DNA from 3 places in the Bacillus sp. LH1 genome. Region 1 is predicted to be linked to each of the others. Evidence: riboswitches for the same ligand, from Rfam matches in the RefSeq annotation. Region 1 holds a riboswitch; each other region holds the start of a gene.
The links. Region 1 has a riboswitch for thiamine pyrophosphate ahead of thiM (hydroxyethylthiazole kinase). Riboswitches for the same ligand answer to the same signal wherever they lie in the genome.
Positions count from the first base shown of each region.

Region 2: another riboswitch for thiamine pyrophosphate. It lies ahead of thiC (phosphomethylpyrimidine synthase ThiC); the one in region 1 lies ahead of thiM (hydroxyethylthiazole kinase).
Region 3: another riboswitch for thiamine pyrophosphate. It lies ahead of tenA (thiaminase II); the one in region 1 lies ahead of thiM (hydroxyethylthiazole kinase).

Region 1 is NZ_CM175007.1:428,750-432,039, reverse strand. It holds gene thiE (thiamine phosphate synthase) at 1-436, opposite strand, end outside; gene thiM (hydroxyethylthiazole kinase) at 452-1,261, opposite strand; TPP riboswitch at 1,334-1,446, opposite strand; gene topB (DNA topoisomerase III) at 1,656-3,290, shown strand, end outside.
Region 2 is NZ_CM175007.1:5,089,802-5,093,091, reverse strand. It holds gene lldP (L-lactate permease) at 26-1,687, shown strand; TPP riboswitch at 1,759-1,874, shown strand; gene thiC (phosphomethylpyrimidine synthase ThiC) at 1,987-3,290, shown strand, end outside.
Region 3 is NZ_CM175007.1:754,014-757,303, reverse strand. It holds gene ACX9TM_RS03885 (ABC transporter permease) at 1-334, opposite strand, end outside; gene ACX9TM_RS03880 (ABC transporter ATP-binding protein) at 334-1,083, opposite strand; gene tenA (thiaminase II) at 1,052-1,747, opposite strand; TPP riboswitch at 1,833-1,936, opposite strand; TPP riboswitch at 1,997-2,108, opposite strand; gene ACX9TM_RS03870 (SH3 domain-containing protein) at 2,378-3,290, shown strand, end outside.

The sequences.
Region 1 (3,290 bases):
TCGTACTCGTTGGGAAAATAGGTCCAACGCCTAAATAATCTGCTCCATTTTCGATTGCAAAGCGTGCTTCTTCAATTGTATGAGCAGATACGCCGATAATTTTATCTCCCATTTTTTCACGAACAGATGTAATTCCTTCATCATCTTGTCCGACATGAACACCATCTGCATCTAATTCAATGGCTAATTCTACATCATCATTTACAATGAAAGGAACACTATATTCATTACAAAGCGTCTGCAATTCTTTTGCAAAGCGCACTCTATCTTCTCCGATTAAAGAACCTTCCCCCTTCTCGCGAAACTGAAAAATTGTCACTCCACCATCTAACGCTTCTTTCAATACAGCTAAAGGATCCCTCGTGCAGTTATTACTTCCCATAATAAAATACACTTGCAATAGCTTAGACATTTTATCTATTTCAATGCGTGCCATTTCTTTCACTCCCTCTTACTCTAACTCCTCAATCTTTCCATACTTCTCAATATCACTAGAAGTAGTATTCGCTAACTGATTTAAAAATTCAATTTGGAAACTACCAGGTCCCTTTTCCACAGTCTTAGCAGCTGCCAGTTCCGAAGCTACACCATAAAACGTTAATGCTGCTACTGCTGCTTTTACATAATCTTTTTCCACTGCTACAAATGCTCCTATTACAGAAGTTAGTAAACAACCTGTTCCCGTAACTTTCGTTAAAATAGGGTGACCATTTCGAATAACAATAGTTCTCTCTCCATCTGTAACAACATCTTCTTTTCCAGTAATGACCGCAACTGTATTTAGTTCATCTGCTGCCTGCCTTGCAATACTTACAACATTGCCATTTCCAGTACCAGCGTCTACCCCTTTAATTTCCCATCTCTCATTAATAACGTTCGCTATTTCAGCTGCATTTCCGCGAATACTCGCTAATTCAATTTCAGCCGGAATATGTCTCGCAACTTCTGTCCGATACGATGTTGCTCCTGCACCAACTGGATCAAACAGTACTGGTACATTGTTCACATTTGCTGATTTACCGGCAAGTAACATCGCTTCTACTTCTTCAGGACGAAGTGTTCCCATATTTAATACTAACGCTCCAGCAATGCTAGCCATTTCTGCCACTTCTTCTTTTGCATACGCCATTACAGGCGATGCCCCAAGTGCCAACAAACCGTTAGCAGTAAAATTTGTTACAACAACATTTGTAATATTATGAACAAGCGGATTAGATTCTCTCACCAAATCCACTACTTTACTAATTTCTTTCATATTCATCCTTTTCATCTCCTAACTATAATGATGGGAGATACACAAAAAGACACTTTGCGCGTACGCAAAGTGCCTGAATATGTGCTTTTACACTCTCCCTACGCTGGCATTATCCAACAGGTTCAAATGGTCAATGACGGACTAGTAGCCATACTCTCAGTTTGTATCCACAAACTCCCATGTGTTTCTTATTCATCTACTTCAAAGTCTACTCTTATTCTAGTAAAATAACAAGTTCTTTACTTTTCTATTTGATATAGAGGCAACTGATAAAGTGAAACTTTAATCAGTTGGGATTTTGTTAACTCCATTAAAAACAGCTGAAATATGGAGCGAAACTGAATCTCAAGAAGATGTATGCTATATTTAACTTATGGAAATTTGAAAGGATGTTTTTAATATGTCAAAAAGCGTTGTAATCGCTGAAAAACCTTCCGTTGCACGAGATATTGCTCGTGTACTGAAGTGTGATAAAAAAGGAAACGGCTATCTTGAGGGTAATAAATATATTGTAACTTGGGCTTTAGGTCATCTCGTTACATTAGCAGATCCAGAAAGTTATGATGTGAAATATAAAAAGTGGAATTTAGAAGATTTACCGATGCTACCTGAGCGTTTGAAATTAACGGTTATTAAACAAACTGGTAAACAATTTAATGCTGTAAAAAGTCAGCTACTTAGAAAAGATGTAAATGAAATTATTGTGGCAACAGACGCTGGACGTGAAGGGGAATTAGTCGCACGCTGGATTATCGATAAAGTTAAGCTAAATAAACCAATCAAACGTTTATGGATTTCTTCTGTAACCGATAAAGCAATTAAAGATGGTTTTGCAAATTTAAAACCAGGTAAAGCCTATGACAATTTATACGCTTCAGCAGTTGCGCGTTCAGAAGCTGACTGGTATATCGGTCTTAATGCAACTCGTGCTTTAACGACTCGCTTTAATGCCCAGTTAAATTGCGGCCGTGTACAAACCCCTACTGTTGCTATGATTGCTAGTCGTGAGGATGAAATAAAGAACTTCAAAGCACAAACTTACTACGGCATCGAAGCTCAAACAATGGAGAAGCTCAAACTTACTTGGCAAGATGCAAATGGCAATAGCCGTAGTTTTAATAAAGAAAAAATCGATGGTATTGTAAAACGTTTAGATAAACAAAATGCTACTGTTGTGGAAATTGATAAGAAACAGAAGAAGTCATTCTCTCCTGGTCTTTACGATTTAACTGAATTGCAACGTGATGCGAATAAAAAGTTCGGTTACTCTGCTAAAGAAACATTAAATATTATGCAAAAATTGTATGAACAGCATAAAGTACTAACGTACCCTCGTACAGATTCACGCTACATTTCATCTGATATCGTTGGAACACTTCCAGAACGTCTAAAAGCATGTGGTGTTGGAGAATACCGTCCCTTCGCACATAAAGTATTACAAAAGCCTATCAAACCTAACAAATCATTTGTTGATGATAGTAAAGTAAGCGATCATCATGCGATTATTCCAACAGAAGGATACGTTAACTTCTCAGCATTCACAGATAAAGAACGCAAAATTTATGATTTAGTTGTAAAACGTTTCTTAGCTGTGTTATTCCCGGCATTCGAATATGAGCAACTAACGTTACGCACAAAGGTTGGCAATGAAACGTTCATTGCGCGCGGAAAAACAATTCTACATGCCGGTTGGAAAGAAGTATATGAAAATCGCTTTGAAGATGATGATGTAACTGATGACGTAAAAGAGCAACTTCTACCTCACATTGAGAAAGGCGATACATTAGCTGTAAAGTTAATTATGCAAACATCAGGTCAAACAAAAGCACCTGCACGATTTAACGAAGCGACTTTACTTTCAGCAATGGAGAATCCTACAAAATATATGGATACGCAAAATAAACAACTTGCTGATACGTTAAAATCGACTGGTGGATTAGGTACTGTAGCGACACGTGCAGACATTATCGACAAGCTATTCAATTCATTCTTAATTGAAAAACGCGGTAAAGATATTCACATTACTTCAAAAGGT
Region 2 (3,290 bases), 710 kb from region 1:
GGGGATTCTTTAGGGGGAGAGAACAATGAACACATGGACACAAGTTTATGATCCATTCGGAAACATTTGGATTTCGGCAGCGGTAGCACTTATTCCGATTATCTTTTTTTTCTTAGCTTTAGCAGTTTTCCGCATGAAAGGGTATGTGGCAGGATTTATTACAGTTGTACTTACAGTTTTAGTAGCGTTATTCGCTTATAAAATGCCGTTCACGATGGCAATGGCAGCGACCGGATATGGTTTCTTATACGGATTATGGCCAATTGCTTGGATTATCATTATGTCGGTATTTTTATATAAAATTTCTGTGAAAACAGGTCAATTCGATGTGATTCGTGCATCGGTATTATCGATTACGAACGATCATCGTCTACTTGTTATTTTAATTGGATTTTCATTTGGAGCATTTTTAGAAGGAGCGGCAGGATTTGGGGCACCAGTAGCGATTACAGCAGCACTTCTTGCGGGGCTTGGGTTAAATCCTTTATACGCAGCAGGTCTTTGTTTGATTGCAAATACTGCACCAGTGGCGTTCGGAGCGATGGGAATTCCGATTACAGTTGCTGGACAAGTAACAGGTATTGATCCACATAAAATTGGACAAATGGCTGGGCATCAATTACCGTTCCTATCATTATTTGTGCCATTCTTTATCGTATTTTTAATGGATGGATTTAAGGGGGTACGACAAACGTGGCCTGCGTTATTTGTAGCGGGTAGTTCATTTGCGATTACGCAGTTCATTACAGCGACATTTTTAGGACCAGAACTTCCGGATATTACATCGGCACTTGTAAGTTTAATTAGTTTAGCGCTGTTCTTAAAAGTTTGGCAGCCGAAAGAAATTTATCAATCCGGGCAAGCAAATAGTGAAGTAGCAGCAACAACGACAGTAGCATCGATGCCGAAATTAACGTTTGGAAAAGTAGTGAAGGCATGGTCTCCATTTATCGTATTAACGGTTATGGTAGTCATTTGGAGCCAAAGTTTCTTTAAGGCATTATTCGCTCCAGGAGGGGCTTTAGCAAGTCTTGTATTTAAGTTTGAAATTCCAGGTCTGCATAATCTAGTAATGAAAGCAGAGCCGATTGTAAATAAATCAACGCCTTACGAGGCAATTTTGAAGTTTGATGTATTATCAGCAACCGGAACGGCGATTTTAATTGCTTGTATCATTTCCATGTTTATTTTGAAAATGAATGTAAAAGATGCAGTAGTGACATTTAAAGAAACGTTAAGCGAATTAAAAATGCCAATTCTATCTATCGGATTCGTACTAGGGTTTGCATTTATCGCAAACTATTCTGGTCTATCTTCTACGTTAGCGTTAGCATTAGCCGGAACTGGCGGCCTATTCCCGTTCTTCTCACCATTCTTAGGCTGGATTGGCGTATTCCTAACAGGGTCTGATACGTCTGCGAATGCACTGTTCTCAAATTTACAAGCCATTACAGCGCAGCAAGTCGGCGTATCTGAAGTGCTTCTCGTTGCAGCAAATACAACAGGCGGTGTAACAGGTAAAATGATTTCCCCGCAGTCGATTGCGATCGCTTGTGCAGCGGTTGGTCTTGCTGGAAAAGAATCGGATTTGTTCCGTTTTACAGTGAAGCATAGCTTATTCTTCGTAATTATTGTTGGTATTATGACGTATGTGCAGGCGTATTATTTAACGTGGATGATTCCGTAAAGAGCAAAAGAAATAAGCTTTGAATTTTTCAGATTATGGTGTATGATGGGAAAGTATTGAAAATTAAATCAGTGATAAACTAGGGGTGCCTAACGTATGCGTAGGCTGAGAGAGAAGCGCGTGAACTTCTTAACCCTTTGGACCTGATCTGGCTCGTACCAGCGTAGGGAAGTTAACGGCTTTACATAATGATGTCTTTATGAGCCAGGTCCTTATTTTTTTATGGACCTGGCTCTTTTTATTTTGGCATGCGCTGGCCATATCTCGTCCTTGTCACGAACAGGGGGGCAACAAAAATTATGAAACAATCTGTTTCAGCTGAGCAAATTGAATTGAAATCGAGTTTACCAGGGAGTAAGAAAGTATATGTGGATGGGCCACGAGAAGGCATGAAAGTACCGATGCGTGAGATTGAACAAAGCGAAACAAATGGCGTTCCAAATCCGCCAATTCGTGTGTATGATACGAGCGGCCCTTATACGGATCCTGAGTATAAAGTGGAGTTAGAAAAGGGGATTCCAACGCCGCGCCATTCTTGGATTATGGGGCGTGGTGATGTAGAAGCATACGAAGGGCGTGAAGTGAAACCAGAGGATGACGGTGTGAAAGTGGCTTCGAAACATACACCTGTTTTCCCGCAGATGGATCGCAAGCCACTTAGAGCAAAGCAAGGTGCAAACGTTACGCAAATGCACTATGCACGTAATGGCATTATTACGTCTGAGATGGAGTATGTTGCGATTCGTGAAGGGGTAGAGCCGGAGTTTGTTCGTAAGGAAATCGCAGAAGGCCGCGCTATTTTACCAGCGAATATTAATCATCCAGAAGCTGAACCGATGATCATCGGGCGTAATTTTCATGTGAAGGTAAATGCGAATATCGGAAACTCAGCTGTATCTTCTTCGATTGCAGAAGAAGTAGAGAAGATGACATGGGCAACGCGCTGGGGTGCAGATACGATTATGGATTTATCTACAGGTAAAAATATTCATACGACGCGTGAGTGGATTATTCGTAACGCACCTGTACCAGTTGGAACTGTACCGATCTATCAAGCGCTTGAAAAGGTAAACGGAATTGCAGAAGATTTAACGTGGGAAGTATATCGTGATACGTTAATTGAGCAGGCGGAGCAAGGCGTTGATTACTTTACAATTCACGCTGGTGTATTGCTTCGTTACATTCCAATCACGGCAAAGCGTACGACAGGTATCGTTTCGCGCGGTGGTTCGATTATGGCGCAGTGGTGTCTATTCCATCATAAAGAAAACTTCCTATATACTCACTTTGAAGAGATTTGTGAAATTATGAAGCAGTACGATGTTTCGTTCTCTCTTGGAGATGGATTACGTCCAGGGTCTATTGCAGATGCAAATGACGAAGCACAGTTTTCTGAGCTTGAAACACTTGGTGAATTAACCAAAATTGCTTGGAAACATGATGTGCAAGTTATGATTGAAGGACCTGGACACGTACCGATGCACTTAATTAAAGAGAATATGGAGAAAGAGCTTGATATTTGTCAGGGCGCGCCGTTTTACACACTTGGGCCGCTAACGACAGATATTGCACCAGGTTATGACCATATTACATCTGCAATTGG
Region 3 (3,290 bases), 330 kb from region 1:
AAACAAATAGCGGAGCAAGCGCAGTAATTGGAATCGTTTGTGAAGCAACTAATAATGGATAAAATGCTCTTTCCATCCATGTACTCGCATTCATTAACATCGCTAGCCCTACACCTAATACGATAGAGATAACAACACCTATTAAAACGACGTATAACGTTGCAGGTAAATGAACTGTAAATAATATGTCTTTTAGTTTCCATATCTTCATTACAATCGCAGACGGTGACGGTAAAATGTACATCTCATCTACAATTCTTGCTCCTATTTCCCACACAGCTAGTAAAATACTAGAAAGTGTAATAGCAGGAACTAATTCTTTCAATCGGTTCATCACACAAGTACCTGCCTTTGTAACATACTAAGAAGCTCATCTTTCAGCGCTAATACTTCCGGTTTATATAAATCTTTTCGTGTTCTGTTATGATCAAGCGGTACAGTCCGCTCAGTCAAAGTCGTTATCGGCTGCTGTTCCACTACTAAAACTCTGTTTGAAAGAAATAACGCTTCTTCAACATCATGAGTAATGAATAAAATTGTTTTTTCCCACTCTTGCCATTGTTCAAACAACCATTCTTGCAAAGAGGTCTTCGTTAAAGCATCCAACGCACTAAATGGTTCATCTAACAGCAATATCTCCCCGCCTGTTAATAAAGTTCGAATAAAAGATACACGTTGTCTCATCCCACCAGATAAATCTTTCGGATATTTTTGCTCATACCCTTGCAAACCAAATTTATGTAACAGTTCCTTTGCCTTTACTTCTGCTTCTTTCTTCTGTACACCTTGGCACTCTAGCGGCAGGGCAGCATTCTCAATAATTGTTCTCCACGGCAAAAGCATATCTTTTTGCGGCATATATCCTACAGGATGGTTCTTTGTTTCTGTCAGTTCTATCTGTCCAGTACTTACCTTTTCTAGACCTGTAATAAGGCGAAATAAAGTACTTTTTCCACATCCACTCGGTCCGATAATACTGACAAACTCTTTCTCATATATAGAAGCATTTAATTCATGGATGATTGGTTTCTCATCGTAATGAAAAGAAACATTATGAAACTGTAGTATGTTCTTGCTCCTCAAATCCCCACATCTCCTTACGATAGGACATATCCCAGAATAAATATTCAAATCGACTGGAATATAAGAAGATCTCCTCTAATCTTTCTAGTTCTTTCTCAGACTTTCCAACTGCCATTTCATTTAATAAATCTATTAACCAAATACAAAGATTACCGTATTCTTCCGAACTATATCCTTGAATCCACTCACCAAAAAACTCATGATCTCTTGCTCCAGGAATATCATTTAAACGCTTTCCAATTTCCCAATAGCTCCACATACATGGAAGAAGCGCTGCTATTAATTCCGCAAGTGTGCCATTTTGAGATACAGACATCATGTAATTTGTATAAGCTAAATTTTTAGCAGATGGTTTCGCAGACTCTATCTCCTCTATAGAAATTCCAAGTCTTTTTGCATATTGTTTATGGATTGTCATTTCGCCATTTAATATTCCATCAATTTGTTCAGCGAACTTTCCCATTACTTGTGGATTCGTTGCTTTTACAACACCAATCGCATATAACTTTGCATAATCTAGCAGATATAAATAATCTTGAATAATATAATACTGGAATTTATCTTTTTCTAACGTGCCATCTCCCATACCCACTACAAACGGATGATTATGACTCATCTCCCAAACCGGTTGCACAGTTTCTAATAATCTATCGCAAAATTTCATTTCTCTATCCCCTTTCAATATATGTATCTAAATAAAAAACCACTTCTATATATAAGAAGTGGTTACAGCAAATAAAGTTATACATTTATTCGATGTTCCACTTCCCTTCGCTAGTATTACCTAGATCAGGTGTTGTAAGGGTTAAGGATTATTCCTCTCTCAGCAAGTCAAGCACCCCTAGTGGTTTCAATATGAAATTTTCAAATAAAAAAGCCCCGTTTCTATACGCAAAGAAACGGGGACTCATTGTTAGTGTCCGAATTGCTTCCCTACGCTAGCATAATCTAGATCAGGTAATAAAAAGGATCAAAGGCTTACGGCCTACTCTCAGCTGGCAACACCAGCTCTCCTAGCAAACTATAAAATTATCACTGTCAGTATAACACCCTAATAAGACATCATCAACTTTTTTAATTTTCTTAATTGTCAACATAATATCAAAATTATACAATACATACATTCTATTTTAGAAAATAAAACCCCAATTAATTGTATAAAAAGGAATCATTATCCTCAAAAAATTTATTTTTATATTGATTTCATATTACATTTATGTGAATACCCCCACTATATTATATCTTTATACTATAATAAAATTACAACTATACAACTAGAGGAGGTCTCTATTCCATGAATATGAAAGCTACTGCTTTAACAGCAACTACTGTAGCGATTGCTTCTTTACTTCCTTCTATGGGTGAAACAAATGTACAAAAAGCAAACGCTGAACAATTATCTAATATTAAAACTGGGTATGTCAAAGTCGATCAAGTAGCATTACATACAGAAGATAACGTAAAAAGCACATCAATTGATACAATTCGCTTTAATACAAAAGTGAACATCATTGAAACAACTAATGGTTGGTATAAAGTATCTGTTCATAATAAAGTAGGTTATGTACAAAAAGATGCTATTTTACTAAAAAACAAACTTCAATCTAATGATCAATACATCGTTAATGCTAATGCATTAAACGTTCGCTCTGAACCTAATTTAGAATCTTCCATTTTAGATGTATTACCAAATGGTAAGTTTATTACCGTTCAAGAAGATCAAGGCGAATGGTATAAAATATCACATAATGGCCAAACAGGTTACGTACAAAAAGCATTCATCTCTAATGGTTCACAACCCTTAGTAAAAGGAATCACCGTTCAAAATAATACAAAATATACTGTTGCAACACCTAATCTAAATGTACGTAGCACAGCTAGTACAAGTAGCGCTCTACTCGGTTCATTACAAAACGGTACTCAAGTACAAGTAGTAGAAACTGTAGGTACTTGGTATAAAATTCGTTTTGGCACAGGATACGGATATGTAGCAAAACACTATGTAGTACAAAATCAACCACAAGCTAAAACAGATCAGCCTTCATCAATTCCAGCTGCTTTCAAATTCCCCGCTCAAGGAAGAATTAGCTCAACCTTTGATATACGCTGGGAACAAATGCATTATGGTATAGATATTGCCGCTCCAGGAAACGTCTCTATCCAAGCTGCTGCTGCAGGTAAAGTTGTGAAATCTTATTATTCAGCTA